Regions from separate parts of the Paenibacillus sp. NMA1017 genome, predicted to be linked through region 2. Evidence: riboswitches for the same ligand, from Rfam matches in the RefSeq annotation. Region 2 holds a riboswitch; each other region holds the start of a gene.

Region 1 (8,079 bases), on a different contig from region 2:
CCGGTGTGAATGGGCTGATGATCCAGCCAAATCTCCCCCGAGGTCAACGACTCCAGCCCTAGAATACATTGTGCCAGCGTGCTTTTGCCACTTCCACTTTCTCCAACCAGTCCGAGACATTCGCCCTGTCGTAGCTCCAGATTCACCTTCTTCACGGCCTGTTCGCTATCTTGCGTGCTGAACCAACCTTTTCTCCGTTTGCGGACAGGGTATGCTTTGGTCACATTCTTCAATTCCAGCATCACTGGTGCATCCTTCCTCCCGGGCTCATCTCCAACACTCGATCTGCTATACGGCTCATACCCTGGCGATCATGTGAAATCAACAATATGGTGAGATCAAAGTCTTCTCTCAACTGTTGCAGCAATGCCAAAACCTTGTCGCGGTTGATCACATCCAACGCCGTAGTAGGCTCGTCGGCAATAAAAAGGCTCGGACCGGAGCTTAACATTGCAGCCAGCAGCACCCTTTGACACATGCCTCCGCTTAGTTCAAAAGGATATGACGACAAAATATGCTCAGGATCTGCAAACCCAACCTTGCGGAGCAGAGAACGCAAATAGGCCTCCCGCACTGGATTAGCGCCTCCTCTGACTATCTCCGTGGCACGGCTCAGCATCTGCCGCATCCGTGGCAGCACGCCCAGCGGGTGGACTTGCTGCGGTGCAGTGTGGGATGCGACAGCATCAGCGTGCTCCGGCTCCATTTGGTCGTGCGGCATCCGACGCCGCCCGTGCAGTCTAAGCGTGTCCATCAGCTGGGCGCGGACCGTCCGGATCGGATTCAACCCGCTCAGCGATTGTTGAATGAGCAGGGCAATATCCTCTCGGCGCAGCCTTTGCCAGCGCCGTTCCTGGAACGGGAGAATGTCTTCCCCGTTATAGTAGATATGCCCTTGCGTAACACTAATACCTGGCTCCAGCATGCCTGCGATTGCGTGTGCGGTCAGGCTCTTGCCGCATCCGCTTGGTCCGGTCAGGGCCACAATCTCCCCTGAATATATGGAAAAGCTCACATCACGCAGCAGCGGTTTGCTTCCGCTTTCGCTTACTCCTACGCCTGTGCGGCAGATTTCCAAATGTTCCACGTGTAACAACGGTTTTCGCCCTGACACTTGTTCTATCGTATCCTTGCACCCAAGGGCTGTTTGATCCTCCACTATTTGGCCGCCCCCTTTTCCGAAAAACGGTCGCCCAAAAGCTGGCAGGCAAGTACGAATAGCATAATCGCCAAACCCGGGTAGATCATGACATGCGGTGCCACCTGAAAATACGAGGTTGCATCATGCAGCATCACGCCCCACTCTGGCTTGGGCGGCTGTACACCCAGTCCAAGAAAGGACAGCCCAGCGATCATCAGCACCACGCGTCCGATATCCCATACCGCATAAACCAACAACTGCGGCAACGCTTGTGGCAATACGTAACGGCTCAGTATACGTACGTGTGAATTGCCGGATAAACGGGCATACCGAACGTAGTCCTCCTGACAAGCTTTTTGAACCAGACTACGGATATACCGGACATAGCCCGCCCACCGTACCGCAATAATCGCCAGGGTCATGTTAACAAAACCCGGGCCCAAAATGCCCACAATCGCCACCGTTAAAATAATATCAGGAAAAGCCAGTACGCCGTCGATTCCCCGCATGATCACCTGATCTACACGTCCGCGCACATAACCAATGAGCAACCCTATAGGCAGACTGAAGCACAGCGTAGCTACAGTAATCGCACATGCGATTAGCACGCTCGTCCGAATTCCGTAAATTAGCCGTGACAGCACATCCCGGCCCAGATGATCCGTACCGAAAGGATATTTCCGACTGGGTGGTGCCAGACGGTTCAAAAGATCCACTTGAAGAGGATCATGAGGAGCGACCCATGGAGCCAATAACCCAAGCAGTACGATCAGGCCAAACAGTACGCCTCCTGCCAGCAGGCTCCCTTGAAAGGAAAGCCGTATCTTTTTCATTTTCAGCTTCCCCCTTAACGCAAACGCAGCCTCGGGTCTATCGCCGTCTGGACCACATCCACCAAACACTGAACTCCTACAATTAAAAATACGGCGAAAATAACATACCCCTGAATCACCGGATAATCTCGCTGTGTAATCGCATCTATAAAATACTTGCCCAACCCCGGCCATGAAAAAATGGTCTCTACGATGACATTACCTGCCAGCATAAATGATAGATTGGTACCTAGCAGTGTAATCATAGGCAGAACCGCATGCTTAAATATCTCAAAAAACAGGATATGCATACGGGAAAAGCCTCGAGCCTTCGCTGCTTTCACAAAATTCCGGTCGCCCAGCTCCAGCATTTGAGCGCGCAGTACACGGGCTTGCACAGCTCCCAAACCTGCGCCAAGAGTCAGCGCTGGGAGCACTAGATGTGTCCAGTCCTCCCTTCCCATGGATGGGAGCCAGCCCAAGCGAACGGAGAATAGATAGATTAACAGAAAGCCAAGCCAAAATGAGGGGATCGACGATCCCAGCAGGGCGAACAGCCTGCCCAGACGATCCAGTGGACCGCTAACTTTTAGCGAGGCAGCCAGCCCCATCCCCAGCGTGATCACCGTCATGACAGCAAAGCCCGCAGCAGCTAGCTCCACAGTAGCAGGCAGTCTGTTCCACAGTTCGGCTAGCACCGACTCCTTGGATACATACGAGGTGCCCCAATGCCCCGTGAACACATCACGCAGCCAGTTCACATATTGAATATGAAGCGGCTCGTTTAAGCCCAGTTCCTGCCGTAGCGTCGTCAACGCCTCCTCAGAGGCAGGGACATTATGCGCGGTGAGCAAAATGGTAGCAGGGTCACCAGGAGCGAGCCGCATCAGTACAAAAGTCAGCGTGGATACAACAAATACAATGATGAGCAGCTGCGCCACACGTTCCAGTATAAAACGAATCATAGGATACGCCGCTCGTTATTCCGCAATATCGGATTGCGCCGTAATGTAATAATACTCAATCGGATGCGGTGTAAAACCCTCCACCCCTTTTTTCACGCCAAACACATTGTCAGGATGCACAATGAACGACTGTGGCAAATCCGTATTGATGATATCCAGCGCTTGTAGTGTCACGGCATTACGCTGCGCTGTATCCTTCGCCAACTTCAAGCTGTTCAGAATACTCTCCAGCGGTTTGGAACTATAACGGCTTACATTGGCTTCACTTTTCGAAGAATAAAACATGTCCATAAAATACTGCGGCTCTCCTGTATGAGCAGTAAGCATACTGTACATAGCAAAATCCCAATCGTTTTTGGTCAACGCCTCGTCGATATTTTCCACCTTGCGAATTTTGACCTGGATTCCCTCTTTCAGCAATTGGCTTTGGATGACCTCAGCCATAACGGAGAGCTCCGGACGCTGAGGGAAAGTCAGCAGCGTAACCTCAAACGGCTTGCCTTGCTTAGTCCATGTCCCTTGGGCGTCCTTCTGCCAGCCATCCTTCGTTAACAACTGCTCCGCCGTTCCGTCCAGCGCTTTACGCTCAACTTTACCGAAGGGAAGAATGCTCGGGAACGGACTGCTTGCTTCCGTACCAAAGCCCCTCATGACGGCGCTCACAATCGATGTGCGTGGAATCAGGCTGTCCACCACCTTACGGTTCGCCGCATCCTTGAATACTGGCGATTCCATATTGTACACGATCATATGAGTGCGCAAGGACGGAGCCGACAGTACTTGTAGCTTGTCGTTCTTTTTCAGTACCTCTGCGTTATCAACCGGAATATCTGTCGCTACGTCCACCTCGCCGGATTGCAGCGCCATCAGGCGCGAATTCCCATCCGTAATGAACTTCATCGTCGCTTCAGCCAGTCGTGCCTTCTCGCCCCAGTATCCGTCATAACGCTCTACGACCAACGATTGGTCCTTGTTGAATGCTTTAATTTTAAAAGCGCCTGTCATCGCTGGGTAACTCTGCTCATCTTTCATCGATGCCACATCCAGTACAATCGTAGATGGATCAGCTAGATTGGACACCAACGCCGCATTCGGCTGGTTTGTCGTGATCTTCAAGGCCAGCGGGCCGCTTACATCAATGGACTTCACATTCAGTAAATCCTTCGCCAGATGGCTTTTCTCGATAGAGCGTAGCAAAGACGCTTTTACACTTGCTGCATCCATACTCTTTCCATCATGAAAAGTGACTTTATCCTGCAAGCTGAACGTCCAAACTGTAGGACTATCCTGCTTCCACTCCTTTGCCAGCCAAGCCACAGGCTCCAGCTTTTCATTCAAACGTACCAGTGTCTCACCTGCACCGGAACGCATCACATCCCAGCTATTATCTCCGTGCGGGTCAACGCCTGACGGTTTCCACGTATACGCCATTACCAGCTTTTTATCTGTCGCTGTTTGTTGTGCTGACGCGTTCTCACCCTTGTCGGAGCTATCCGACGTCTTATTGCTGGCACATCCCGAAAGAGCCATAACTGCCAGCAACAGCATCACCCCTGCACATACGAACCATGAACGCCTACTACGATTACTTATCATTTCATGAGTCCCCCTCTATCTTGTAAAAACATATAAACCTAACGCAAAACGCCAAAAAAAGCATTCCAGACCACATGATCAGCAGTCAGAAATGCTTTCATTATAAAATGTCAAAACTCACCTCAAAGCCAACTCTAATAATATAGAAAGGATCAGATCGGTTTCAGACATTCCGTATGCAGCACGCCTAACCACCTCCCCAGCATCCCGTGGGTCTGACAGTGATGTCAAAACAGGCAGGTCTCCTGACTCCAGGCGATCTTTCAGGCCTTCCCGGTTCTTCACAGTTCCAGTGGCTGTTCTGAAAGCTCCAGCAGTATTCTGCTGATGCCTGTATACAGTGGCGGGCCCGTGTCGGAATCTACCGAACTTCCCTTTTAAGTGAACACGCTCAACAACCATCTACAGGGTCTCAACAAAACCCCGTACATAGAGTCATCCGGCTCACACCTGTTTTCTTCCTTTATTTCTTATCATTAGGATTTACGATTATCTTATTTTGTTGTCACAAGCTTGTCAATAAATGCTGCACAATATTTTAAATTTGAACGATACGGCGAGAAATAAAGGTGATGGCTATTCATTGCGTGCACGAAATGACGGGCATTCCGTCTCCCTCATGATGTCCGAAAACTGTACCAGACTACTTAATGAATCTAAAAGAGAAGCATAAACGAAGATTTAGCAGCGAGATTGCAGATCAATTTGTACAAGCTATTAAAAAAGATACATTATTCCAAAGGTCTGAAAAAGCAGTTGGTTATTCCTTCTCCAAAAAATTGAGGAAGAAAAAAATTTGAAAAGCGACAAAACCAAAGAGTTGATCGGCAAATTAGTGAGCAAACCTTGTGGAATTTCTATTATAAGGGTAACAGCATTGGGAGCAGCTACCAAACAAAAGAAATATATTGTTGATTCTTCTCAGACAGCCTTTGAGACAAATTTAACTATTAGAGAATTTACCCGTAAAACATTCCTTAGTGATTTAGAGAATGAGTTTGAAAAGCTCCCGGTGATTAACCGGGGGCTTAATTTGTTAACTGACCATTTCCTTTACAAGCCATGTCAGCGTGCCGTTTAGGTGCCTAGAAGTCAAGTCATTTTTTAGCTAGTAAGTGAGTGAAGCGAGGGATCTTGCAGGTTGTTCACAGCGTCGTACTGTAAACCAGGACGAAGCGACGGCTTGCTTTTACGCTCGAAAAGTTGCGGAGCTAAAGAGTTTTGTACGAACAACCAAACGGGGAGGCACTTGCTATTGAATCGTCAGTTAATAAAAGGACGGTTGCGATCAATACGGCTCTCTTCTATCTTATTTTAAATTTTATCCATTAAAGAAAATTATTTACAAACATAAAATTTACAGGTAATATTTATTTATTCCTTCTTATGGATAAAAAAACAATTGTATACACGACTCCAGAGAGGAGACTTAATAGAAATGAGGTTGATAATGTTCTGAAAATAAAAGTAGATGCGGACACTGTGTAAAGTTGCAATGAGCCGTTAAGCGAAGAAGTTGTCGTCGTTGGTCCTTGAATAAAGGAATAATATATTCCTACCAAAAAACCGTAAGACAAATACTTAAACAGATTTTTTTCAAATTTACTCATTTCTTAGCCCCCAATAATATTTTTCGAAGAGGAGAATTTTAATACTATGAAACCATTCAAAGTCATGACTAAAACAGCAATGATTGCAGCATTGACAGCAATATTATTACCATATGGAGCCATTGCTTCTGCAAATGATGCGCCGAATCCATTGTCATCGACGATACAATCAGAAACCGGAAAATGGGAACCGACAGATGAAATAAAGGCCAAGGAAGGACAAGTCTACAAATATATCGATCCTAGTAGTGTTAACGATGATGTTTATTACTATTATGTCAATTACGACAATTTAAATCAAGAAAAAGGTAATAATGATAGAATTAGTACCCAATCCATTGGGGTGACTCCTATTGTTAAAACCCATGAAAATCTAGGTTATTGGGTTGATACAAACAATGCAATTCGTGTAAGTACATATACTGGGCCTGCTGCTGCAAAAATTACAGTGAAAACTAATATTAAAGTGAAAGCGGAAGGAGCAATAACAGGTGGTGTTAAAGCTATAGAAGGCACATTGGGTTTTGGTATAGAAGCTGATATTGGCCTAGATGATGAATATTCAATCAATGTTCCTAAAGGAGAAAGATGGGTCATTAGTGCTTTTCCACGATATGAAAAACATAGATTAGGAATGTATTGGCCAGCTCCATTCATAGGTGATCCTTTCATAGGTTATGTGAGAGTAGACAAACCTGTGGGAATTGCTTTCAGAGTAGAAAAGCACTAATCATATCAAATAAATTGAAATAAAAAGAGAGGCCGTTGCAACCAACACGGCTTCTTTTTATAGCGGAAAGTAGCGGGACTCTCGCGAGTCTACTCAGTTACTTTGGACTGGAGCTGTGGCGTCCGAACGATCTATTGCGTTCAAAGGACTTTATATCATACCTAGACAGGGTTACACGAAAGAATGTCAAATAGAGCGGGCAAGTAAAAGAATGATGAAACAGGATTGTAATTCGTCGTGACGGACAATTAAATACTTGGTACTACGGGCTTTTTATTGACAAGCACGGAGGGTGATGAAATTAACAAGACAGCGAAATTTGAGGATTGGAAGACCAGACATATGCACTCACAAAACTCTGGGTTTTGGAATTTAATTTTGTATGGAATCTTACTGTATCAGCATAGGGAGGCATTCACTTTATCTATCTGCTAACGCATACGGTTCGAATAATCTTCCGTGATTTTTGCTAGGATAAAAAACCAACACGTTTCCAAAGAATATTTTCTATCGTCCACGACTTTCACGTCCGATAATCATAATTCTGGCCCCCTGCTTTAGCTTGTCCAAATCCAGGAAATAGAGCAGCCTCCTTGTTGACGATCCGCGACTGTTGCACACCTGCTTACGCTGGCTGCGAACCAATGTAAGCAGCTTCGTTAGGTTATAGCTGTCCAACTCCAAACTCCATCAATTCGGGTGTGCTGCGCCTTGCTCCGGCCAGCCTGACGCCTGCCGTAATAGATACCAGTTTGCACAGCCTATCTTCTCTGCTCATCTTCCCTGGATAACTCCATGCCAAAAAGCCGGAAAAGAGGCATACGCCCTCTTTCCGGCTATCTTTATTTATACCTAATGATCAAACCTTCTGTGGAACCTCCTGAACCGTCACGCTTTTGGCCGATTCCCCTTGTTTTCTTGTCAAAACGATGTTCAAGACAATCGCTGTAATCGAGCCCGAAACGATACCATTCTGCAACAGCATTTTGGCAAAGCTCGGCAGCTGGTCGAACATTTGTGGCAGAACGGCAGAGCCTAGGCCCACGGCAATACTGCATGCTGCGATCAGCAAATTGCTTTCCTTCCGTAGATCCACTTCTGACAAAATAGACATGCCTGATGCAGCAACCGAGCCGAACATGACGATCATCGCCCCGCCCAGCACAGCGTTAGGAATCACTGTCGTTAAGGCAGCCAGCTTAGGCAGCAAACCGAGAACAACCAT
Region 2 (8,079 bases):
CGCTTCTGCTACGGCTTCAGCTCCGGCCAAGACCGCCTGTTCCGCTTCCGTACGCAGCATCGCTGGCCCTTTAGCTATATTCGAAGTACCCATGCGTATCTTACGGTTCACCAGATTCGCGTGAGCGACATCTGCATTCACGCCAACATCTACCACCTTGACATCTGCGCCCGCATAGCGTGCCAGCACATTAATTGCCGCGCCACCTGACAGCATGTTATACAGCATTTGCTGTGTAACCTCAGCCGGAAAGGCACTGACTCCCTCTTCACACACCCCGTGATCCGCAGCCATGACCATAACCGTTTTACGATCAAATTCAGGCTTGTCCACTCCTGTAATTCCTGCTAGCTTGATGGCCACACTTTCCAACTTCCCAAGACTTCCCGGTGGCTTTGTTAATTGGTCCAAATGGGCTGAAGCTGCCGAGGCCGCCACCCCATCCGGCTGGGCAATGCTATCGATCAGCTGACGCAGCTTGTTGTTCATACCTTCCACTCCCTGCTCTTTTTAAGTGTGTTTCATCGTTTATTTAATCTGCTGTATCCGAAGCGCTCCTGCGCAGCAAGAGCTGCGGCACACCGCTATCAGGATGCGGAAGCATCACAGGCTCAACACCGTATACTCGTCGAATCCGATCCTCGGTTAATAACTTCGATGAGTCTCCCAATCCTTCAACCATCCCATCCTTGAGTACAAGCAAATCTTCGCAAAATTGGGCTGTCAAGTTAAGATCATGCAAGACCGCAATGATCGTCACGCCCGTTTCTTGGCGCCAATCTGCCAGCAGTTCCATAAATTCAAGCTGATAGCGCAAGTCTAGGTAGGTCGTAGGCTCGTCCAGCAGCAATATTCGTGGCTCTTGCACCATCACCTTTGCCAAGGCTACACGCTGTCGCTGTCCCCCACTCAAACGGTCCAATGCTCTGTCCGCCAGCGTGGTAAGTCCCAATCGCTCCAGCACGCGATCCGTGATCGCCTCCACATCAACACCCTTTTCCCTGCCTAGCCAGTCCTGATGAGGAAAACGTCCCATTTCTACGACTTCCCTAACGGTGTATCCCACTGGAGGAAGCCCTTCCTGTTGGAGTACGGCTATGAGTCGGGAAAGCTCTTTTCTGCTGTAGCTACCGACCTTTTTGCCATAGATATGAACGTTGCCTGAAGTTGGCTGATCTACACCGGAAAGCAAATGCAGCAAGGTTGATTTTCCACTGCCGTTTGGACCAATGATCCCCCACCAAGTTCCTTCGTCGACGCTCCAGCTTATATTCTTTAACGCATGGAACTTTCCATAGGCACGTGTCAGACCCACTACCTCTAATGCCCGATTACGCACCTTCTGTGATTCACTTTGTTCTGTCACAGTAGTTCCCCCCTGCGCAGCTTCTTGTTCCGGTACAGGAGATATGCGAAGAACGGTGCCCCAACAAAGGCCGTCATTACGCCCAGAGGAATTTCCGTAGGGGCTAACAACGTGCGAGCTGCCGTGTCTGCCCAAGCCATAAAAATAGCTCCACCGAGCGCAGATAATGGAACAATCATCCGATAATCAGGACCTGTCATCAGACGAATGATATGCGGTACAACGAGTCCCACAAAGCCAATCACTCCACATACCGAGACAGCGGCTGCTGTCAGCAGCGTGGAAATAATCAGAACAGATAGCTTCGTGGCATCTACATGAACTCCCATGTGAGCCGCCTGACGTTCACCCAAAGCCAAAATATTCAGCACACGTGCCCGATTCCATAGAAATACCAGTCCTATGACCACATAAGGTAAAAGGATTCCGGTATATGACCAACCGCGCAGACTAAGGCTTCCCATCGTCCAGTACAATATTTCATTGACCGTCTCCTTCGACATGGCTGTCAGAAAGGAAACAACCGCTCCCAGAAAGGATTGCATCACCACTCCCGACAAAATGAGACTTTGTGTCGGAATTTTCCCACCTTCCCGTGCCAACGTCAGCACCATCCACAGCGTGAGCATTCCGGTCGTAAATGCCACTAGCGGCAGCGTCCATATGCCAACAAATGAAAATTGAAGGCCCCAATAGATCAGAACTGCCGCTCCTACCGAAGCCCCCGAGGATACCCCCAGTGTATACGGATCAGCCAAAGGATTACGCAGCACACCCTGAAATCCGGCCCCCGCCAGCGCCAGCGCTGCTCCTACCAACATTCCCAGTAACACTCGTGGCAATCTGACCTTCAAAATAATCTGCTCTGAGGATGTATTCCAATCCGGTTTAAACGTATCGCCTAACCACGGAAGGTGGTTAACCAGAATGCCCGTGATCTGGCTGACCGGAAGCTTGGCCGAGCCGATGCCAAGACAGAGCAGCAGCGTCAGCAACAGCAGGACAAGACCTGTCCCTCCAAAGCCGATCAGTTTACGGTTCATTTGAAAATTTCAGGATACACGCCCTTGGCCACTTCCTTGAGACCTTCCGTTACGCGTGGACCCGGACGACTGATCAAATTATCATCCACGGCAAATACCCGGTTGTGGCGAACAGCCGATATTTGATCCCACCCACTGCGAGCTTTAATGATTTCGCCGAGCGTTTGACCCGTTTTGTCGTCCTTGACACTTTTGCTGTACAAAATCACGTCAGGGTTCGCAGCAATAATATTTTCTTCACTAATTTGGTACCACCCCTTCTGCGTGGCACCTACATTTTCGCCGCCCGCCAACGTAATCAGCTCGTCCATAAACTCGCCTTTACCAACTGTCCAGCCTGGTGAAAACTCGACGTATACCCGCAGCTTCTGCCCTTTACCGATATTTTTAACTCCTTCTTTCACTTCCGCTACATCTGCCCTCATCTTGTCAGTCACCGCTCTCGCTTCTTTCTGATGATCGGTGATTTTCCCATACAATTCGATGTTAGCTATGACATCTTCAACTGTCTTCGGTTCCGTTTTAAAAATCATAATTCCCATATCGCGCAGCTTGGTCGTAGCCTGTTCACTAAGTGATATCCCTGCAAAAACGACTTCCGGGTTAGCAGCAATGATCGCCTCTTCGTTCGGTTTCATAATACCGCCCACTTTAGGCTTTTTCGTAGCTGCTTCCGGGTAATCAGAGTAGTCGGAGACGCCAACTATTTCCTTATCCAACCCAATGGCGAACAGCGCCTCGGTTTCTGCCGGGGAGACGGAAACGATTTTATCCGGCGCTTTTTTGAATGTAAATTCCTGTCCTGTTGCATCCTTAACTGTGAGTGGGTAAACTGTTTTGCCCGGAGGCTCTTGTGTGGTTACGGTCTGTCCTGGCTGCTGTGCAGAAGTCTGATTATCTTTATTTTCAGCATTTTTTCCATTAGCGCCACATGCACTCAGCACAACTGCCAAAATCAGAACCAGTAGACCTGTTGTCCAAACCTTTATTTTTTTTCCTGCCATGATTTGCACCCCTTCATAAAAAATCGTTAAGAGCGTTACTTGAACATCAACAGATATCTTCTAAATCCAGCCTTCTTTTCCTATCAAAAAACCCCGTATCCTCATATCAGGACACAGGGGTCACGTTAGCGCAGATCGTGCGCAGGCGGCAGCTTCTTTCCGCACGGACAGTCACTGCGAGCACGTCATCCTTTCCTCGAAGGATTATGGTGACAGGCGGACGGGCAGGTATCCTGACTTATGGTAAGATGCATGTCCTGAAATTCCTTCATATGCTTAGTAGCACATAAAGCAGGACTAACCGGCATGTTTCCATTTACAGTGGCGGGACCGCGCCGGACTTACACCGACTTCCCTTTTAACAGCGTAGGCAAGGAAACCTTAGTTTCATCACGCTGCGCTGACCTCGTCTGCTGGATATTTGATGTAGTGGTAGTCAAGCCGTTCTTTTACTTGATGATTATAGGTTAAAAAGAGGCGGCTTACAACCCAAACAGCCTCTTTATCCGCTGGTGTCTAACCTAATGAGGAAGCATTTCTGCTATGTAATTGTGCGGTCCTGCCAGCCTCAATTGAATCCTAAATGCATCTCCCGGCTTCGGATTCAGACTCCAAAAATCATGGCCCGGTATCAGCATGCAAGCCAACTGACGAATTACGCCACCATGTGTAACGACCAGAACAGAGGGTGGCGCAGCAGTCAAATCCATAGGTTGAACTTCCATAGCAACACGCCATTCATACAGAGAGTCAAGAAATTTGCGCAGACGATTTACAAAATCTGTCCAAGACTCTCCTCCAGGTGGGGTGATCCGTTGCGGCTCATCAATCCAAGCCCGATACAACGACACTTCCTTGAGCATGTCATACGTTTTTCCATCCCACTCGCCAAAATGAAGCTCTCGCAGACATGGTTCCATCATAGGAGACATAGTAGATAGGGGATCTCCAGACGTCAATTCTGATTCTGGCACAATGATCTGCAAGGTCTGGCGACATCGCATTAAATCGCTGCAATAGATTCGAGCAAAGGACTGCCCCTGCAATTTTTCCTGCAAAGGCTTTAATTCCTGTTCTGCTCCTGGTAGCAAACCTAAGTCGGAGTGTCCCAGATATCGACGTTCCTTGTTCCATAAGGTTGTGCCGTGACGAACTAACACGAGTTCCATGTCCCAATGCAGATCTTCTTTAGCATCATACGGCACCTTATCCTCCTGTAAGTTCGGACTTTGTACGTATTCTACCGTCCTTTTTGCTGCTATATCTTGTTTCAAGATCATGTCACTTCCTGCTCGATCATTATTCAGTGTGTCACTCCTCACCCTCACCGCACCCATCCCAAGGCAAAACACCCTGCGGCTCCTAACAAACACAATCCTACAAACATGCTGGACACGGCAAACATCAGCTGGATTGTATGCTGTATATCTTTCGACTCTAGCGGTCGTATCCAATCGCCCATGTATGCACGAAAGGAGCGCACGCCATGATATACATTATATCCTCCAAGACGAATCCCCAATGCACCAGCAACAGCTGATTCCGGGAAGCCACTGTTCGGGCTTGGGTGCAGACGAGCATCTCGCCTGACTGTGCGCCAGCTTCTTGCAGCATCTCGTTTGTACATCCACGCCGCTACCACAAGCATTGCCGCTGTCAGGCGTGCTGGAATGTAGTTAGCCACATCATCTAGACGTGCTGAAGCCCAGCCTAAATGTAGATACTTTTCATTTTTGTAGCCAACCATGGAATCGAGCGTATTCACAGCACGATAAGCCAGCGCCAAAGGTGCCCCCCCGATCAAGGCATAAAAAAGCGGGGAAATAATCGCGTCCACGATATTTTCAGCGACCGTTTCAACCGTACCGCGTACAATCTCCGGCTCAGCAAGTTGCTGCGTATCCCGCCCGACTATCATGCCCAGCTCCCGCCGTGCCACAGCCAGGTCATCCGCCTGCAACGCTCGGTAGACTGCCATTCCTGCATCCTTTAGTCCTTTGGAAGCAATCGTAGTCGCAATCAGCACCATTTCTGCGCCGACAGATAACCACGGATGAATCCAGGCAAGCAATTGCAACAGCGCCCAGGCGAGCGCAAAGGAGCCTCCCGCCACAATGAGTGGAAACAGTATACCCGCACGTTTCAGCCCTCGGTCACTGCGGACCTGGCGGCGAATCACTTTTTCCAATGCCGAAATGGCATGTCCCATACCGATGACTGGATGCGGCAACCACCTCGGGTCACCGATCAGCCTGTCCAATAGATAGGCTGCCAGGATAATCAAGCTAACTGTCACGCCGCTGCTCCTCCTCCAGCACTTCACCCAATACAGATAGCAGCCTGTTATTGGCTTCTGCATCCTTGACTGCAATCCGAAAATGGCTCGTCGTCAGTCCCGGATACATAGCACAGCTACGTATAAGGATTCCGCGTTGTCCAAGCGCCTGCTGAATAGCCGATGCGCTCCACGTACCCGGCGCCCTTGCCAGCACGTAATTGGCTTCACTAGGAACGACACCGCAGCCCCATTCCGCCAAGGCGGTCAACAGGCGGCTGCGCTCCGCAGCAATCAGCTCCTGCGTTCGGCGCTCATATGCTTGCCCACTTCTCAAACACGCCTCCCCAGCCAGCAACGCCAATCCATTCACACTCCAGGTCACCTGTTTGGCCGTCATTCGCCGGATATAGTCCGGATGAGCAATCGCATAGCCCAATCGCAAGCCAGGAATGGCATAAAATTTAGTCATTGACCGGATCAAAATCACATGAGGATAACGATCCAGCACAGGCAGCAGTGAGATTCGCCGTTCCAGCGGGATAAAATCAATGAATGCTTCATCCACCACCAGCACGGTACCCGTTGTGCCAGCCGCCTCTGCCAGCTCGCACAGCTCCTGCTCACCATATTGCACACCGTTTGGATTATTCGGCTGCCCGAGGAACAAAACATCTACCTGCTCCATGAGCTGAAGGATGTCCTCCACGTCCGCCTTCCATTGAAGCGAGGCCTTCCCATACACCCGGTTGACCTCAGCTCCGAATTTGCCAGCCAGCTCGGCATATTCCGAAAAACACGGCTCCACTGTACCCACACGCTTAGGAGCCAGTCCCAATAGGAGGAGCGCCATGCTTTCAGCCGCTCCGTTTCCGATACTTAGCGACTCCGGTGGAACATGCAGTCGCCGTGCGAGCATATTTTTAAAATTCCGATGCCCAGGGTCTGGATAGCGAATCACAGTGTCAAATGAGTGTTGCAGCGCCTCAAGCACCTCCGGCGGTGGACCGAGCGGATTAATATTTGCACTAAAATCTACAAAATCCGCAGCAGCTCCGCCGAATGTCGCCGCAGCTGTTTCCCTGTCCCCGCCATGACCGTAAACCTCTATCATTGCCTCTCATCCTTTCCGCCCGTTTCCAATCATTTAGCTCCATTATGAGGCTGCTTTTTGCGTCCCGTCAATGCAAATGAGCTTTTGTACATGGCTCACTTGGGTTACAATAGAAGGAGACACACATAAATTACACAGTTTATATACGGAGGAATGGACATGCTGTTCATCGACAACCAGGGGATACACGATCCAGCCATTAATCTTGCTATTGAGGAATACGCGCTCAAGCATCTACCGCTGGACGACAGCTATTTGCTGTTTTACATTAATCAGCCTTCTATTATTATAGGCAAGCACCAAAATACCATTGAAGAAATCAACGTCGAGTTTGTCAGAGATAACAATATTCAAGTCGTTCGTCGCCTGTCCGGCGGCGGTGCTGTATATCATGACCTCGGTAATTTAAATTTCAGCTTTATTACCAAGGATAACGGGGAGTCCTTTCATAATTTCCTCAAATTTACGCAACCTGTGATTGATGCCCTGCGCCAAATGGGAGTAGAAGCTGAAATGACAGGCCGCAACGATCTGCAGGTCGGAGAACGTAAAATTTCAGGAAACGCCCAATTTGCCACACGTGGACGTATGTTCAGCCACGGTACATTGATGTTTAACCTGAATCTGGACAATGTGGCTGCATCGCTGCATGCCAATCCCGAAAAATTCAAATCCAAAAGCACTAAATCCGTCCGCAGTCGCGTAGCTAACATCAGCGAACTGATGGACCGTGAGATGACCATAGAGCAATTTCGCGAGGAACTGTTGCGTTTCATATTCGGTTCGGAATTGGATCAGGTACCTCAATATAAGCTCACTGATACCGATTGGGCCAAAATCCATGAAATTTCCAAAGAACGCTACCAATCGTGGGATTGGAACTACGGTCTATCCCCCGAGAGCAATATCAAGCACACACGTAAATTTCCGGTCGGTATTATTGATATCCGCATGGATCTTAAGGAAGGCTACATCCGTGATATTAAAATTTATGGAGATTTCTTCGGTGTGGGTGACGTTGCTGATATTGAAAATATCCTGCGCGGCAAGCGCTATGATGAAGGCGAGGTACGTCAAGCCTTATCCTCTCTCGATTTGAAACACTATTTTGGTAATATTGAGTTGGACGATTTTGCTGGACTTGTATTTTTGGAAGACTAACCGTTACTTTTTCCCATCGTTTCAAGCCAATACTTCAGTGGTTATAAGGGGACAGGCTCTTATAGGGGCCGTCCCCTTTTCATTGCGATATTGTCATTTTGAATATTATAAGATAC
Region 3 (8,079 bases), on a different contig from region 2:
CATTTGCAAGAAGTCTGCCCTCGTTCATACGCATTCGCTCGCGAAGAGACGGAGACGGAAACCCGGCAGGCTGCTGAATCGCTCATTCATAACCTGAACACCATGAGCAGTCGCGCGGGTGGACAAATTCCATTCACTTCACTGAATTACGGGATGTGCACGTCTGCTGAGGGACGGCTTGTTACTCAATCGCTGCTGGAGGCCACGATTCGCGGCTTGGGTAGCGGGGAAACTCCTATTTTTCCACAGCATATTTTCCAATGCAAAGAGGGAATCAATCAGGCAGAAGGCGACGTCAATTATGATTTGTTCTTACGGGCGGTAGAATGCTCTAGCAGACGGATGTATCCCAATTTTGTGAATGTGGATGCCACCTTTAACCTGCCTTTTTACCGTGCTGATGACCCGGATACCATTATAGCGACAATGGGTTGCCGTACCCGCACCATTTCTGACCGTTTCGGTAGAAATCGGCAGAGTGGCAAGGGAAATCTCTCCTTCAATACCATTAATCTGGTGCGGCTTGGCATTGAGTATGGTATTTGCACAGGCAAACGCCTGGCACCTGACCGTGATCGCTTTGATGCGAGACTGGAAGAAGTTATGCGCATTGCGGTGGATGGCCTAATCCATCGCTATCAAATCCAGACCAGCCAGCCTGCCAAAGCCTCGGACTTTATGATGCGCGAAGGGGTATGGGAAGGTGGAGAACAACTGGCACCAGATGATAAGGTGGGAAGCGTACTAAAACACGGTACGCTTTCGATCGGATTCATCGGACTGGCTGAGTGCATGAAGGCACTATACGGAAAACACCACGGGGAGGATGATTTCGTATACCGCGAGGCACAGCGAATCATCACTTCTATGCGCGTGTATTGCGATCGAATGAGTGAATATCACAATTTGAATATTACATTGTTCGCTACGCCTGCCGAAGGTCTGTCGGGCAAGTTCACCTTGCTGGATCAACGTGATTTCGGGATTATTCCTGAGGTAAATGATCGAGAATATTACACGAATTCTTTTCATATTCCCGTGTATTACACGCTCCCGGCTGCTCGTAAAATCAGCTTGGAAGCTCCGTTCCATAACCTATGCAACGCTGGTGCGATTTCATACATCGAACTGGACGGCAATGCGCGGAATAACCCGGATGCGTTTCTTAAAATTGTTCAGTACGCGCTGCATCAGAACATCGGCTACTTCTCCATCAACCATCCGGTGGATCGTTGTACGGAATGTGGTTATGAAGGGATTATCGGGACAAGCTGCCCCCAATGTGGCACAGATGAGGAGCACACACACTTTCAGCGCTTACGTCGGGTAACCGGATATCTGACAGGAGATTATACCGTTCGCTTTAATGCTGCAAAACAGGCAGAGGTTCGAGACCGGGTGAAACATAAGTGAATTTGTGTGGCTACATTCCGGAATCTCTGAACGAAGGATACGGCCTGCGCACCGTCGTGTTCATTAGCGGTTGCCGTCACGCCTGTCCCGGATGCTTTAATCCAGCGTCGTGGAGCTTCCGTGCAGGTGAGCCATTCACCCCCCAACGACAACAGGAAGTCATTCGTGACATCATGGATAATCCGTTGTTGGATGGACTGACTCTCTGCGGGGGAGACCCGTTTTTCTCAGCAGCAGAATGCTCGCAATTTGTGCGTGACTTCCGCGAGGCCTGTCCCGACCGAACCGTGTGGGCTTACACTGGCTTTGTCTATGAAGATCTACTCACAGATCAGGAGCGACAGGAGCTAGCGCTTTTGTGCGATGTGATTGTAGATGGTCGTTTTGTAGAACAGCAAAAGGACCTGACCCTTCCCTTCCGGGGCAGTCGCAACCAGCGTCTGGTAGATGTAAAAGCCAGCATTCAGGCAGGCTATACCGTTTCATTGACATAAGGCGATGCTTACCCAGCAAGCAAGATGCTATATCTAATCTAAGACAAGTCCCCATCTCGGGTGAGGCTTGTCTTTTTTGCATATAGCTAACAGATTCCATTGGAGTTTCTATTGCGCATCCTGTAAGTTTCACTTATGATGGTGAACAAGTATACGAGTGCATAATTATTCGTCATACCTTAACCGCATAGCTTGGAGATAGGTGTCTGTTCTATTCAGATCAGGCTTAAAAGGGAAGCCGGTGCAAATCCGGCACGGTCCCGCCACTGTAAACGGGGAACTTTCAGCTGTTCATATATCCACTGGTCCACAGACCGGGAAGGAATGCTGAGAGTCATGATCCGTAAGTCAGGAGACCTGCCTATTTTAACAACATCGCAAGTACCTACGGAAGATAGGGAGGTGTTAAGAGCAGTCGCCGTATTTTTGATTTTTAATCACGGAGGCATTCTTTCCCCTACTTATTTTTAACTTTGGGGGGAAGAATGCCTTTTTTGGTACGTAAAAATAAAACAGCTACCCGCTAGGAGGAAAAGTACATGTCCGTTATTGAATGGCCTGAATTGTCCGGCTTAATTAGCAGTAATCTGGGATATCCGCGTATCGGCGAAAACCGGGAATGGAAGAAAGCACTGGAACGCTTTTGGAACGGCAGCATTAACGAAAGCGAACTGCAAACGGAGATGAAAAGATTACGATTGGAGCATCTGAGCAAGCAGCGTGACAAGGGGATTGATCGCATTCCTGTCGGAGACTTCACCTATTACGATCACATGCTGGATACATCTGTGATGTTTGGTCTTGTACCCGAACGGTTCAACCATCGTCCCGCGGGTCCGGTTCCTCTGTCCGTGTATTTCGGGATTGCTCGTGGACAGAAGGGAGCAACCGCCAGTGAAATGACCAAATGGATGAATACCAATTATCACTACATCGTTCCTGAATTGGCAAACGCAGTCCCGGTGTATACTGAAAATAAACCTTTACAGGCTTATCGTGAAGCAAAACAAGAACTAGGCATTGATGGGAAACCGGTCCTCATCGGCCCCTATTCATTCGTAACCCTTTCCAAAGGCTATGATCGTAAGGATTTGGCCACCATCGTACGAAGCTTCCTGCCACTGTACACCCGTATTCTGTCTGAACTAGCGGCAGAAGGCGTTCAGTGGGTTCAAATCGATGAACCTGTCCTGACCACCTCATTCCCGGCAGAGGATTTGGACATTATTCAGGAAGTCTATGAAGCTTTGACTCAAGCTGCGCCCACTTTAAATATAATGCTGCAAACCTACTTTGGCAGCCTGGACCATTATGAGCGTCTGTCCGCACTTCCGGTACAGGGATTGGGTCTTGATTTTGTGTATGATGATGGCGAAAATCTTCAGCATATATTGCAGCATGGCTTCCCTAAAGGAAAAACGCTGGGCGCTGGGGTCATTGACGGGCGCAATATATGGCGCAGCGACCTGAACGCTGTGGCTGCCCTACTGGGTCAGTTAGCAGAACAAGCCCCTGCCGAGCAGCTTATCGTGCAGCCATCATGCAGTCTGCTGCATGTGCCAGTCAGTCTGGAAGCAGAGCACAAGCTGGATCGAGAACTGGTGCAAGCGCTGGCCTTTGCTGATGAAAAGCTCGAGGAAATCGCCGTCCTAACGGCTGCACTTGGCAAACACGATCCATCCGCACTCACCAAGCTTGGACAAAGTGCAGATGCAGTAGCCCGCTTTAACAGTTCAGCGGCACGCGTACAGACAGCGGCCGATCTAGCCGACCTGTTGGCCAAAGAGCCTCTGTCACGCAGCGTCCCTTTCGCCGAGCGTCGTGAGATTCAGCAAAATAAGCTGAAATTGCCTCCTCTGCCTACAACGACCATTGGTAGCTTCCCGCAAACCGCCGAGATCCGCAAGGCCCGCCTGCACTATCGCAAAGGAGAATGGTCTGCCGAGCAATATCGAACGTTCATCCAACAGCAAATTAAGGAATGGATTGATATCCAAGAGGACATTGGCATTGATGTGCTTGTACATGGGGAATTTGAGAGGACCGACATGGTTGAATTTTTTGGCGAAAAGCTGAACGGCTTTGCTTTTACGCAAAACGGATGGGTGCAGTCCTACGGCTCCCGCTGTGTCAAACCGCCGATTATATACGGAGACGTTTCCTTCGATCAGCCCATGACTGTGGAAGAAACGGCATTCGCCCAATCGTTAACTTCCAAGCCTGTTAAGGGAATGCTTACAGGCCCGGTGACCATTTTGAACTGGTCCTTCGAACGTAATGATATTCCACGCAGTCAGGTTGCTTTACAGTTGGCTCTGGCATTACGGGCAGAGGTAGAGGCACTGGAACAAGCGGGCATAGGCATGATTCAAGTCGATGAGCCTGCAATTCGTGAAGGGCTTCCGCTGAAAAAAGAGCAACAACAAGCGTATCTGGACTGGGCGGTTCAAGCCTTCCTTGTGACCACAGCCACCGTCGAGCCTGCGACCCAAATCCATACGCACATGTGCTATTCCGAATTTCAGCATATGATCCAGTCCATCTCCGATATGGATGCCGACGTTATATCTATTGAAACTTCGCGAAGCCACGGAGAACTGATTGTCAGCTTTGAAGATCAGGTATACGACAAAGGCATCGGTCTGGGCGTGTACGATATCCACAGTCCACGCATCCCCGATGTATCTGAAATGCTAAGCATGATCCAGCGTGCCTTGCGCGTACTGCCTTCAGATTTGTTCTGGGTTAATCCGGATTGTGGTCTGAAAACCCGTACCAAGGAGGAATCTGTCGCCGCCTTGCGACAAATGGTACAAGCGGCTCAAGCAGCCCGGGCTGCATTGGCTGTATCCAACTAATTTTTTATCGTTTCGAATCACGCCTTCATTTTCACCATATTCTGTTCCCCTTTCCGGCCCTTTCTGCTAAAAACCGGGAAGGGGATTTATTCTAGGTCATATAATGTATAAGCGCCTTGAATATGTTCCATTTTCATCTGCTTCATATGTACACCTAAGCCATGTTCTCGATCCCAGGAACAACTAAAATTCAAATACAGTTCATCCTTTGCCGATGAGTCGGAAATCAGTATAGACATAAGCTGTATTTGATTCAACAATTGTTCCGGCCGCTCCACATAAGGCGCATATTCATCCGGGTCCTCTCCCCATGTACTGTAAGCATTCCGGTACTTTTCTACTATGCCAGCATAATGATGGTGTATGGACTCCAACATTTGAGGATGGATAACTGACGAGTATTCCATATACGTCTCCCATGTCTTTTTTTGCAGCTCTGTAGGTTCTTCTATAGTCTGTGCCTGTTCTTCGGAGTCGGCTCCCACGATAAATTCGACTTCTACTTCCGAGGGTTGCCCGCAAAAATTAAGATGCACTACGCCACGCAGAACAATCTCCTCAGATACATCCCAAGTCTCATCATCCTGTTCCAGTTCCATATACCAATGTTTCCAGTCCATTCTTTACCCACCTCTTCATAAAAAGTAATCTCAACCCTATTGAATACTTTACAATCTATCATTTTAATGAATGAAATTAAAGTAGCATCCTATTTGTGCTTCCAGCCATATTTCGAGGAATTTCCAAATAAAAATACTTTTTTCTACAACATTCGCTATTCAATAAAGCCTTCAAAAAAGAAAATACGCCCATTTTGGAACAAATATTTTATTATAAAAATTTAGTACCTTGCATTAATCAGTACATGATGTTAAATTATACCTGACTACTGTTCTATAATTAGTACCCGTGACAAATTATGCACAAACACACGTTTCTTCCCCTTATTCCGAACGACACCTATGAATTATTGATAACATCCAGGAAGGGAGCACCGCTCGTGAATGTGAACATCCAATTCAAAAAAGGGGTACTGGAACTGTGCGTTCTAGTTCTAATTGGACGCAGAGACCGTTATGGCTACGAGTTGGCTCAAGCCGTCTCCCGTCATATTGAAGTAGCTGAGGGAGCCCTCTATCCACTGCTTCGCCGTCTGGTATCAGAAGGATACTGCACAACGTATTTACAGGAATCGACCGAGGGACCTCCCCGCAAATATTATCGGCTGACCGATACCGGCAGTCATTATACAAGAATACTTACGCGGGAATGGAATGATTTTGTCCATAATGTCGCAAGCCTACTGGAGGAAGGAAATTCCGATGAATAGAAAACAATTTCTTACAGAGGTAGAGCAACGTCTTTCTCCTCTCTCTGCAGAGGTACGCAATGAGCTGCTTAGTGATTTGAGCCAGCATTTTGACTACGGGTTGGTCAATGGCAAAAGCGAAAGTGAGATTGCCCATGAGCTGGGTAACCCGGAGGATATTGCCCGAGAAGCGTTGGATGATCCCAATGCAGCCTGGAACGCTTCTCCTCCGCTTCGTCAGGGAAGCTTCGCACGCAATCTTTTTACTTTCTTAGGGCTGCTGTTTCTCAATTTGCTAATCTCCATCCCGATTATGGCTACCCTTTGGGCAGTATGGGCTTCATTGGCCTTGGTATCAATCAGCTTCATTGCAGCCCCCCTTCTCGCCGTTACTGATTATGCGCTAAACAGCACCTTTTACCCGGCCAAATTCTTTTTCTCTATCACGTTGACGGGTATAGGTCTATTGCTGCTGCCTGGAGTACGTTATCTCCTACTCCTTATGGTCAAGAGCACAGTACGATACTGGAAATGGAATCAGACTACCATGAGGGGAGCTTACTAACAACATGAATAAAAAGTGGTTTATTGCAGCAGGTCTGTGCATTGTCATCGGTGCAGCCGGAATGGTGGCCTACGGTGCCCCATGGAGTCAACAAGTCATGAAGGAAACAACTGCGATTAACAAAAAGTGGACGTTTACACGTGGTCAGCTACAGAAGCTGAAAGTGGACAGTTCTGATGATGTCTCTATTTTGTTTACTCCTGGCTCTGGCGACCAAGGTACGATACGCATTAGCGGAGAAGTTCAGACAAAAGTAGCCGACCAGATTCATAATGCCCAAATTGAGAACGGTAAGCTTACCATTCAATCGGAGCCGGCCCCTTCCTTGTCATTCTTTTCGATCACCCCTGATTTGGATCAAACGATTACCGTAGAGATGCCCTCCGGCGAAACACTAACTGACCTACAGGTAGATGCACATTCAGGGAATGTAAAACTTCAAGATGCCTCCGTGCAGAATACTTCCATCACCGCTACTTCAGGCACTGCCGAGATTACAAACCTCCAAAGTACCCACCTGATCGCAAATTTAACATCCGGCAATTTTATAGCCAGTCAGCTTGCAGCAGATATGGAGTTGAAGCTTACTTCAGGCGATGTTAACATCCGCGATTATAGCGGTAATGGTCTTCTTTCCCTAACCTCAGGGGAGACAAGTATTACACAACGTGCCCCAGCCAACTTGGAAGTGAATGCTGATTCTGGTGACGTGAAGATTAAGCAAGCTCCCGATTTTAAAGGAGTTTATAATGTTCGCTCTGACTCTGGTAGTATCAATACTCCCGAATCTGTTCCCGGTAGTGTGAACGTGATTAAGGTTGAAACCACCTCAGGGGATATTTTTATTTCCAAATAGAGACCTCTAAATGAACACCTCATCAGAGGCGAAGTTTGGTTCAATGAGTTTAACCTTGTATAATGTAACCATGTGCTCAGATGCACAACCACGTTATAGATTGATAAGGAGGAGACTGGATGGAACTTAAGAATAAAACGGCCATTATTACAGGAGCCAGCAAAGGAATCGGCAAAGCTATTGCCGAAACTTTAGCTAAGGAAGGCGTTAACCTGGGATTAATTTCACGCACATTAACTGACCTGCAAAAGCTGCAGGATTCGCTGGGGAGTACATACGGTGTGAAAGTGGTGAGTGCCGTTGCGGATATATCGGATCGCGCACAGGCCGCTGCCGCTGTAGCTTCACTGGAACATGAGCTGGGCGCTGTCGATATTTTGATCAACAATGCAGGCATTGCTACCTTTGGCACAGTCGCAGATATGGACCCCGAAGAGTGGGAACGTATTATTCGCGTAAACCTGATGGGAACCTATTATGTCACACATGCTGTTCTTCCAAGCATGCTGGCACAAAAGAGCGGAAACATTATTAATATTTCCTCGACGGCAGGAGAACGAGGTTTTGCAACAGGCTCGGCATAT
Region 4 (8,079 bases), on a different contig from region 2:
TCAGGCCGTCAGTATCCTCGGTGCGCTCGTTATTGGACAGGCCGCAGTACAGGCAGGAATCGTATCGGCGCCAATAGTCATTGTGGTGTCGCTCACAGGTATTGCTTCGTTTACCATTCCACGTTTTAACTTTGCTATTACAGTTCGTCTGCTGCGGTTTCCGATCATGCTGATGGCGGGGATGTTTGGACTGTTTGGGATCATTATTGCCACAACGCTGGTCGCCACACATTTAACCAAGCTAACGTCGTTTGGCGTGCCTTACATGAGTGGATACAGCCCATACAACCATACGGATCAAAAGGATATCATTGTTCGTGCACCTTGGTGGAAAATGATTAAACGTCCTTCATGGATCAGAAAAGACAACAACAAACGGGAAAAAGAAAAGATGAATGGGACGCCGACAACCGAGGAGGGATGGTGATGAAGCCCCAAGGCTCTGATACAGGGAAAATACGTAAAACGGCTGTGCTTAGTTGTCTGCTGCTCTGTTCTGTTCTTTTGGGGGGATGCTGGGATCGCCGTGAGGTGAACGATGTGGCCTTTGTGATGGGCACCGGGATGGATAAGGAAGGGGATCAATATCGGGTTACGATGCAAATTGCGCTCCCTGGGCAGCTCGGGGCTTCGGGAAACACAGGAGGCGGGGGAGGCACAAGCGGGACGAAGTCCTATTATCTGGAGTCCAAGACAGGCCCAAGCTTTCGGGGAGCAAGCGCCGAGGAACAGCGAGGGGTTTCACGAACGCTGAATTTCTCCCATCGCCGGGTGCTGTTGTTCGGCGAGGCACTGGCGCGGGAAGGGATCGGCAATATGATGGATGTATTGGCGCGCGTTCCACAGAACCGTTTATCATCTCTCGTTGTCATAACGAAGGGATCGGCGCTGGAAGTACTGCAGGCGGATGCTCCGATTGAGCAGTATCCGGCAGAAATGGTTCGCGAGCTCAACTATTCCTATATGGAGAACCCTCGTTCAATTAAGCTGCTGTTGAATACGATCCTGCTGGATGGTATTGATCCGGCTGTGCCGGTCATGTCATTGGTGAAGAATGGTCCAGCCAGTCTGAAGGACAAGAAGACGAATATTCAGGTCGACGGGCTGGCTGTATTTCGCAAAGACAGGGTGACCGGCATAATAGATAATCATTTAAGCCGGTTTTTGCTACTGGGTATGAATCAGGCCAAGAATACGGAAATTTTTGTACTTCCACCCAAAGGAAAAGGTTATATTTCCGTAGATCTCATCGAAAATAAGGTCAATATCGAACCCAATATTCGGGGGGATGAGATTCGGATGACCATTCATATAAACTGCAACGGAAATGCAAAAGAGAATGAGACGACTTTCGATATTTCCAAAGAGGCAAACTTGAAGTGGCTGGAACAGCAGGTTGCCGAGCAGATCAAGAAGGAACTGGGAGAGGCTGTTCGTGTTATTCAGCAAAAGTATCATTCGGATGTGCTTGGTCTGGGCCGGGTTATCATTACAAGTCGCCCAGATGAATGGAAGCGGATTAAACCCCAATGGGATCATTTGTATCCCAAGGCAGAGGTCACCATAGATCCGGTCGTACACATCGAAAATATTGGTGCAATCACCAAGCCATTTGGGGTCAAAAAGGAGAATATTCAGAATGAATAAGGTATTTCTACTGCCATTGGTGCTGTCTATTCTCTTCATGTATCTGATTGACCGCAAAAGTCTCAACGCTGCACCTGCCGTCAACCGATGGATCTCACGTGTATTGTACGTAATTAGTATTGGTATCTGGATCTACGGAACATCGACAAGAAGTTCCGTTTATGTGGCTACATGGCTGACCCGTTTTATTGACATGTGGCTCCCCCCTACGTTGTAACGTGTAATGGATGCCTGTGGGCCAAAAGGAGATGTACCTTTATGAAACAGTTCACAACCAGACAAATCGTGTTGCTTGGTGTATTGCTGCAGGCCAGTATTACCCTTGTACATGCTCCGGCCCAGGCAGCAGATTACGCAAACCAGCATGCTTATTGGACTTGTATGGTTGCCGCCATTGTGCTATGCCTACCGATTTATGTGGTGCTTAGAATTAGGAGGCGTTTTCCAGATCAGGATATGCTTCAGGCCATAGTAAGCTCTCATCCCGTACTAGGACGCATGCTGCTCTCGGTGTACCTTATAATTTTCCTGATTATATTTGCAAGGGATTTGAGAATTATTACGGACCTGGTACAGGTTACGCTGTTGCCATTGACCCCAATTGTCGTGATTTCTCTGATTATATTGTTAACTTTAGTATTTATGGCTAAAGGTGGAATTAGCACTATCGTGAATATGACGGAAGTTTTTGTTCCGCTGATGATCCTGACGCTCTTAACCATGCCGCTTATTTTCGGACGTAATATGGATTTTGCGGTACTGAGACCGTTCTTGCATCCAGATGTAGGTGGAGTGGTCAAAGGGAGCTGGCGCATGCTTGGTTATATGGCAGACATTATGATGTTGCCCTTTGTGATTTTTGGGAAAAATTATAGTCCACGGAGCGCGTGGCTTGGGCATCTGACAGGAACCGTTTTTTTGGTTCTAATTGTGTTACTGGCAGAGCTGGTTATCGGTGTTCCCATTTTGTCACGACTGTTTTATCCTTCGTATGAACTGGCGCGTCAGTTGCAAGTGACCGATTTTCTGGATCGGTTCGATTTATTTGTGGGCGCTCTTACCGTGCCGACCCTGCTTACGAAAATGGGGTTTGATCTGTATGTCATCAGTTTGACTGTCAAGCGTATGTTTGCTCCAGCCTGGGGGAATTTGATTGTTTGGCCAGTAGGTTTGTTGGGCTATGTCTGTTCCTTTATGCTGTTCTCTAACATTGTACAAATATATGAATTCAGCCGGGAGTGGACCGTGGTTATGGTCATGTTCTTTGTCTTCATGCCATTTGTGTTATGGTTGCTACTCCGACCCAAACGTAAAGAAGAAGGCGGCGGTGATAGGCCATCCGGCGAAAAGCAGGATAACAGACAGAAAGACCAGTTGGGAGGCAGAACAGGACACGCCCACTTATAAGATTACTGTATTCATCGGAAAAGTAATTCTTATTTGTCTTTTACCCCTCTGATTGTATACTTGGTAGAAAGAAATACGACTTCTACAAGGGAGGCAACAGAATGGCACAACGCATGGCAGGCAAGAGAGTCGCTCTTGCAGGTCCCCGTAAAGCAGACGAAATGGCGCTGCTAGTTGTGAAGATGGGGGGGGAGCCAGTACAGCGCCCGGCCCAGGGCACCGTTTTTTTGGATGATATCGAGCTGCGCAACGCTGTTGTATCATGGGTGAAGCACCCTCCGGACTGGTACATCTTCACGACAGGTATGGGGCTGGATGCTCTGTTCGATATGGCAGAGGATATGGGTGTGGCCGAGCAGATTATGGAGTTGCTGCAATCTTCCAACATTGCAGCGCGGGGCTACAAGACGGTCAATGGACTCAAAAAGCGTGGCTTTACGCCAGCAGTACGAGACGAGGACGGAAGTTTGATCGGATTGACAGGAGCTTTCGCCCCATACGATCTGAAGGGGAAAGAAGTACTGTTGCAACTGCATGGCGATCCAGCCCCACGGTTGGTAAAATGGCTGGACGAGCAGGGGGCAGTGACCCGCCAGGTACTTCCTTATAAACATATCCCACCTGAGGAAGCAAAATTGCAGGCGTTACTGGAGGATATCATCCATCGTAATGTTGATGCCGTTACGTTCACGAGTGGTCCGCAAATTCGATTTTTAGCCCAATATGCCAGAGAGCAAAATCGAATCGAGGATTTACTGGAAGCTTTTCGTGAGGATGTGATTGCTGTATCCGTAGGGAAGGTGACTGCACAGTCCATTGTGGAAGAAGGGATTGATCGAGTCGTGTTTCCAACCGAAGAGCGCATGGGCGCGATGATGGTGGAGCTGGGCAAATATTTTGAACATAACGATTCGGTGCATGGCTGTGGTCTGAAGATCGTGAATGGTCATTGAAATGAGATCAAAATTATAAATGCAGTATGCGAAAAATGAACTTATATTTCGGGATACAGAGTAAAATAAAGATAAGGGCCTACGAGGTCTTTATCTTTTTTTGTTGGACATGCATCGACAAAGATTTTTGTTATAGCGAAAATGTTTATCTAATATAATGAATAAGTTTCGATGCATGATACTTGAGCATTTTGCATAAATCCCAAGAGCGTTTTCAAATAAGCAATATATAGATCGAAGCGCTTTAGTTCGTCTATATATTGTACTTATGAGCGTTGGGAATCGAATTATGCTAAATGCTGACTTAGGACAGGAGCTGAGACGTTAATGAATTCTATTTGCGTATTTGCCGGGTCCAGACCTGGACATTCATCGGTATATGTTGAGGCTGCAGGCAAGCTGGGGGAAGCCATGGCTCGCCATCATATTCGTCTGATCTATGGTGGCTCTAGCAGGGGGCTGATGGGAGAGGTGGCGGATGGAATGCTGGCGGGTGACGGTCAGGTCACTGGCATTATGCCTACCCTGTTATTTGATGCAGAGATCATTCATCGGGGAGTTACCGAATTTATTGAGGTAGCAAGCATGCATGAGCGTAAAGCGGCAATGAGCGAGATGGCCGATGCGTTTATCGCCCTTCCGGGTGGCTTGGGAACCTTCGAGGAGCTGTTCGAGGTATTGTGCTGGGCGCAAATTGGCATTCATCGCAAGCCCATTGGGCTGCTGAATGTGAATGGATATTTTGACCCGTTAGTAGAAATGGTGCGTCATAGCGTGCAAGAAGGGTTTACCGGGGCTGAGCACCCAGCATTATTAAGTATCTCTGCGGACCCGGACGAATTGCTACATATGTTAAAAAATAAAGCAGAGAACTTGAAATAAAGCGTTTTTCGTGCTTGCACAACTGATTGAGGCAAGGTTATGATAAGACCCATAATCAAATAGCGGACAGACAAGGTGCCTTTGCGGTCAAGCAAAGGGTAACAGGGAATCGGGTGCAAATCCCGAGCGGTCCCGCCACTGTAAGGAAGAGGATTTTTTTAAATGGTCACTCGTGAAAAACGGGGAAGACGAAAGAATCCGTTGATGCCAAGCCAGGAGACCTACCTTGATCTGTATGCACCGTTAACCTTCGCGGAGAGGATGGGTGTACGAAATCAGGAAATCAGGCACACGTTGCTTTTTCCATGTTGGCTAGAGGTTTGCGTGGATATGAACGTGCAGCAGCGTTTGAAGCGTAAACAGACAGATGGAAAACAACGGCAGGCTGGAGGAAGACAAATCGTGTCTTCTTACGCTGTTTGTTCGTCTGATGAGAGATACGTACATAGAAACCCCATCCGGGCAGGATGGGGTTTTTTTGAGTTACAGGATGTCCATAAATCATTGAAATAGATAGCATAGCTGCCCTGAAAAGGATGAATAGGAGGAGCACAATGAGCCCATTAGGAAAATTGCTGGTGATTGGATTTGGACCAGGAGATATGGAACATATCACAAAACGGGCGCTGGATGCGCTGGCCGAAAGTGAGGTCATTATCGGCTACAACACCTACGTTGATTTGATCCGTCCGTTGTTGAACGGACAGGAGATTGTACGCACAGGGATGACAGAGGAAGTGAGCCGTGCGCAGGAGGCGGTTCGCCAAGCAGAGATGGGCAAGAAGGTAGCTGTCATTTCCAGTGGAGATGCAGGAGTCTATGGTATGGCAGGGCTGGTGTACGAAGTGCTGATGCAAAAAGGCTGGCGACGCGAGGACGGGGTTAAGGTAGAAGTTGTACCGGGGATCTCGGCTATTCAGTCCTGTGCTTCACTGTTGGGGGCGCCAGTTATGCATGATGCGTGCACGATCAGTCTGAGTGATCATCTGACCCCGTGGGAAACGATCGTAAAGCGTGTAGAAGCTGCGGCTTCGGCCGATTTTGTGATTGCATTATACAACCCGCGCAGTGGTCGGCGTACCCGCCAGATTGTGGAGACGCAGTCCATTTTGCTGCGTTACCGCGATCCGCAAACTCCGGTTGGGCTAGTGAAGAGCGCTTATCGTGAACGTCAGCAAGTTATTGTAACGACGCTGGAAGATATGCTGAACCATGACATTGGGATGCTGACGACCGTAATCATCGGTAACTCCTCGACGACGGTGTATGACGGTTTGATCGTGACTCCGCGCGGATATCAACGCAAATACACGTTGGATGCGACCGAGCAGGCGCTCAAGCCACATCAGCGTCTCCGCACGGAAGCGGAGCCGTGGTCGCTGGGCGCGCAAAAGGGTACAACGCAGGCAGGAGCAGCCCCGACTACGCCCGCTGGACCCTCCGCGAGCGGCGCTGCGGTTGCCACGCAGGCACGCCCGCAAGCGATGGCTGCCGTGCAGGCAACGACTGCTGTGCAAACCGGCACGGCCCCGGCATCGCTGGCGGCAGAGGCACTAAGCCGCCTCGCTGTCGGTGGCAAGCTGCCGGGCGAAGCCAACGCTCGCTGGAGCGGGCAAGCGCCTACCGCGGAGAGCACCGCCGGAACGTCAGCGGTGACCGGAGCGGGGGCCACGGCCGGGATGGCGACAGGCGGCTTTGGCAAGCCTGCGCTGTTTGAGGTGGGCGTTTCCCCGGGTGTGGGAAACAAGAAGTTCACCGCTCGCCAGATGGCGCTGCTCGCCGAGGTAGCGGGTGATGACGGCGAGCTGGAATACACGCCGGATCATCAGATCGTGCTGCGCGTGCCGTGTGCAGACCCCGAGGAACTGGTCGGACGGCTGCGGGATGAACGATTCATTGTCATGCCGATTGGCGATGTGTTTAAGGTGAAGGCGTGCGACTTCTGCAATATGGAGAAGGATGACGCTGTGCCTGTGGCTGAGCATTTACAGGTTGTGCTTGGCGGATTACAGGCACCCAAGGAAACAAGCATTGCTTTGAACGGATGCGGTATGGCCTGCTATGGAGCAGTGCTGGAGGATATCGGAATCGTCTATCGCAAGGGAGGGTATGATCTCTTCCTCGGTGGCAAAAAATTCGGCCGCAATGCTCATGCCGCTCAGCCTGTAGCGGAAGGAATTCCGGGTGACCAGATTACTGACATCGTGGAGAACGTCATCGCTGAATATAAGGAAAAAGGGCATCCGAATGAGCGTTTTCATAAATTTTTTAAGCGTGTAGGTGTCGTTGCGGGGTTCCGGCATGAAGATGCACCAGCAATGGTAGAAGTGAATGCGGTTTGTGGTGATTAGTAGGTTGAGTAGGTTGGAGGCCTGATGAACTGGATACAAGCATATATATAAAATAGGGCGTCATGCAGGCTATCCCTACTAAAGAGGAGGAAACAACAGCAGTGGATGCAATATTGTTGGTTGGACATGGAAGTCGGGACCCGGAGGGGAACCAGGAACTGCTGGAATTTGCACAAGCAGTGGCAGATCGGGTACCGGATATGTGCGTGGAAACCTGTTTCTTGGAGTTGGCACGTCCCAGCATTGCTGATGGAATGCAAACATGTGTGGAGAAAGGGGCGACGCGTGTCGTTCTTATTCCGATTATCTTGTTCGCAGCGGTACATGCCAAAATTGATATTCCGATGGCTATTGACCGGGCAAAGGCGAAATATCCGCAGGTGGAATTTGTATACGGACGTCCGATTGGCGTTCACGAAAAAATCGTCAGCATTCTGCAAAGCCGCTTGAAAGAGGCCCGTCCGGTTGCAGTTCCAGCGGGAATGACTAGCGCTGTAGAGGCATTTGCCGAGGTATCCGACGAGGAAACGGCGGTACTTGTATTAGGACGCGGAAGTAGCGATCCAGATGCGAACAGTGACTTTTTCAAAATCACTCGTATGCTGTGGGAGCAGCTTTCTTATACATGGGTAGAGAGCAGTTTTATCGGTGTGACGCAGCCTTCTTTTCCCGATGGATTGGAGCGTTGTGTACGATTGGGGGCCAAAAAGATTATCGTGCTTCCCTACTTTCTGTTCACGGGTGTGCTGATTAAGCGCATCGGAGAAATGACCCAGGAATTTGCCGAGGCTCACCCTGCATTACAAGTGGAGATGGGCGGATATTTTGGGTTCCATCCC

What was found. A riboswitch is a leader RNA that binds a small molecule or an ion and turns the genes downstream of it on or off. The one in region 2 is predicted to bind cobalamin.
Region 1: linked by a shared signal. The riboswitch ahead of AC5ELV_RS09640 (ABC transporter substrate-binding protein) and the one ahead of AC5ELV_RS04400 (ABC transporter substrate-binding protein) in region 2 are both predicted to bind cobalamin.
Region 3: linked by a shared signal. The riboswitch ahead of metE (5-methyltetrahydropteroyltriglutamate--homocysteine S-methyltransferase) and the one ahead of AC5ELV_RS04400 (ABC transporter substrate-binding protein) in region 2 are both predicted to bind cobalamin.
Region 4: linked by a shared signal. The riboswitch ahead of cobJ (precorrin-3B C(17)-methyltransferase) and the one ahead of AC5ELV_RS04400 (ABC transporter substrate-binding protein) in region 2 are both predicted to bind cobalamin.

Annotation. Positions count from the first base shown of each region.
Region 1 is NZ_JBZXYR010000003.1:189,990-198,068, reverse strand. It holds gene AC5ELV_RS09660 (ABC transporter ATP-binding protein) at 1-245, opposite strand, end outside; gene AC5ELV_RS09655 (ATP-binding cassette domain-containing protein) at 242-1,159, opposite strand; gene nikC (nickel transporter permease) at 1,159-1,974, opposite strand; gene nikB (nickel ABC transporter permease) at 1,989-2,918, opposite strand; gene AC5ELV_RS09640 (ABC transporter substrate-binding protein) at 2,934-4,514, opposite strand; cobalamin riboswitch at 4,733-4,932, opposite strand; gene AC5ELV_RS09635 (hypothetical protein) at 5,311-5,595, shown strand; gene AC5ELV_RS09630 (hypothetical protein) at 6,171-6,854, shown strand; gene AC5ELV_RS09625 (hypothetical protein) at 7,362-7,532, opposite strand; gene AC5ELV_RS09620 (nucleobase:cation symporter-2 family protein) at 7,714-8,079, opposite strand, start outside.
Region 2 is NZ_JBZXYR010000001.1:935,666-943,744, forward strand. It holds gene cobT (nicotinate-nucleotide--dimethylbenzimidazole phosphoribosyltransferase) at 1-489, opposite strand, end outside; gene AC5ELV_RS04390 (ABC transporter ATP-binding protein) at 533-1,366, opposite strand; gene AC5ELV_RS04395 (FecCD family ABC transporter permease) at 1,363-2,409, opposite strand; gene AC5ELV_RS04400 (ABC transporter substrate-binding protein) at 2,406-3,413, opposite strand; cobalamin riboswitch at 3,620-3,812, opposite strand; gene AC5ELV_RS04405 (histidine phosphatase family protein) at 3,935-4,693, opposite strand; gene cbiB (adenosylcobinamide-phosphate synthase CbiB) at 4,738-5,709, opposite strand; gene cobD (threonine-phosphate decarboxylase CobD) at 5,699-6,802, opposite strand; gene lplA (lipoate--protein ligase) at 6,962-7,963, shown strand.
Region 3 is NZ_JBZXYR010000003.1:412,028-420,106, reverse strand. It holds gene AC5ELV_RS10650 (anaerobic ribonucleoside triphosphate reductase) at 1-1,413, shown strand, start outside; gene nrdG (anaerobic ribonucleoside-triphosphate reductase activating protein) at 1,410-1,907, shown strand; cobalamin riboswitch at 2,091-2,286, shown strand; gene metE (5-methyltetrahydropteroyltriglutamate--homocysteine S-methyltransferase) at 2,447-4,765, shown strand; gene AC5ELV_RS10635 (DUF6985 domain-containing protein) at 4,852-5,385, opposite strand; gene AC5ELV_RS10630 (PadR family transcriptional regulator) at 5,766-6,095, shown strand; gene AC5ELV_RS10625 (DUF1700 domain-containing protein) at 6,088-6,639, shown strand; gene AC5ELV_RS10620 (DUF4097 family beta strand repeat-containing protein) at 6,644-7,495, shown strand; gene AC5ELV_RS10615 (3-ketoacyl-ACP reductase) at 7,615-8,079, shown strand, end outside.
Region 4 is NZ_JBZXYR010000003.1:441,171-449,249, forward strand. It holds gene AC5ELV_RS10745 (spore germination protein) at 1-427, shown strand, start outside; gene AC5ELV_RS10750 (Ger(x)C family spore germination protein) at 427-1,647, shown strand; gene AC5ELV_RS10755 (hypothetical protein) at 1,640-1,864, shown strand; gene AC5ELV_RS10760 (GerAB/ArcD/ProY family transporter) at 1,906-3,054, shown strand; gene AC5ELV_RS10765 (uroporphyrinogen-III synthase) at 3,156-4,007, shown strand; gene AC5ELV_RS10770 (LOG family protein) at 4,335-4,889, shown strand; cobalamin riboswitch at 4,947-5,132, shown strand; gene cobJ (precorrin-3B C(17)-methyltransferase) at 5,444-7,240, shown strand; gene AC5ELV_RS10780 (sirohydrochlorin chelatase) at 7,342-8,079, shown strand, end outside.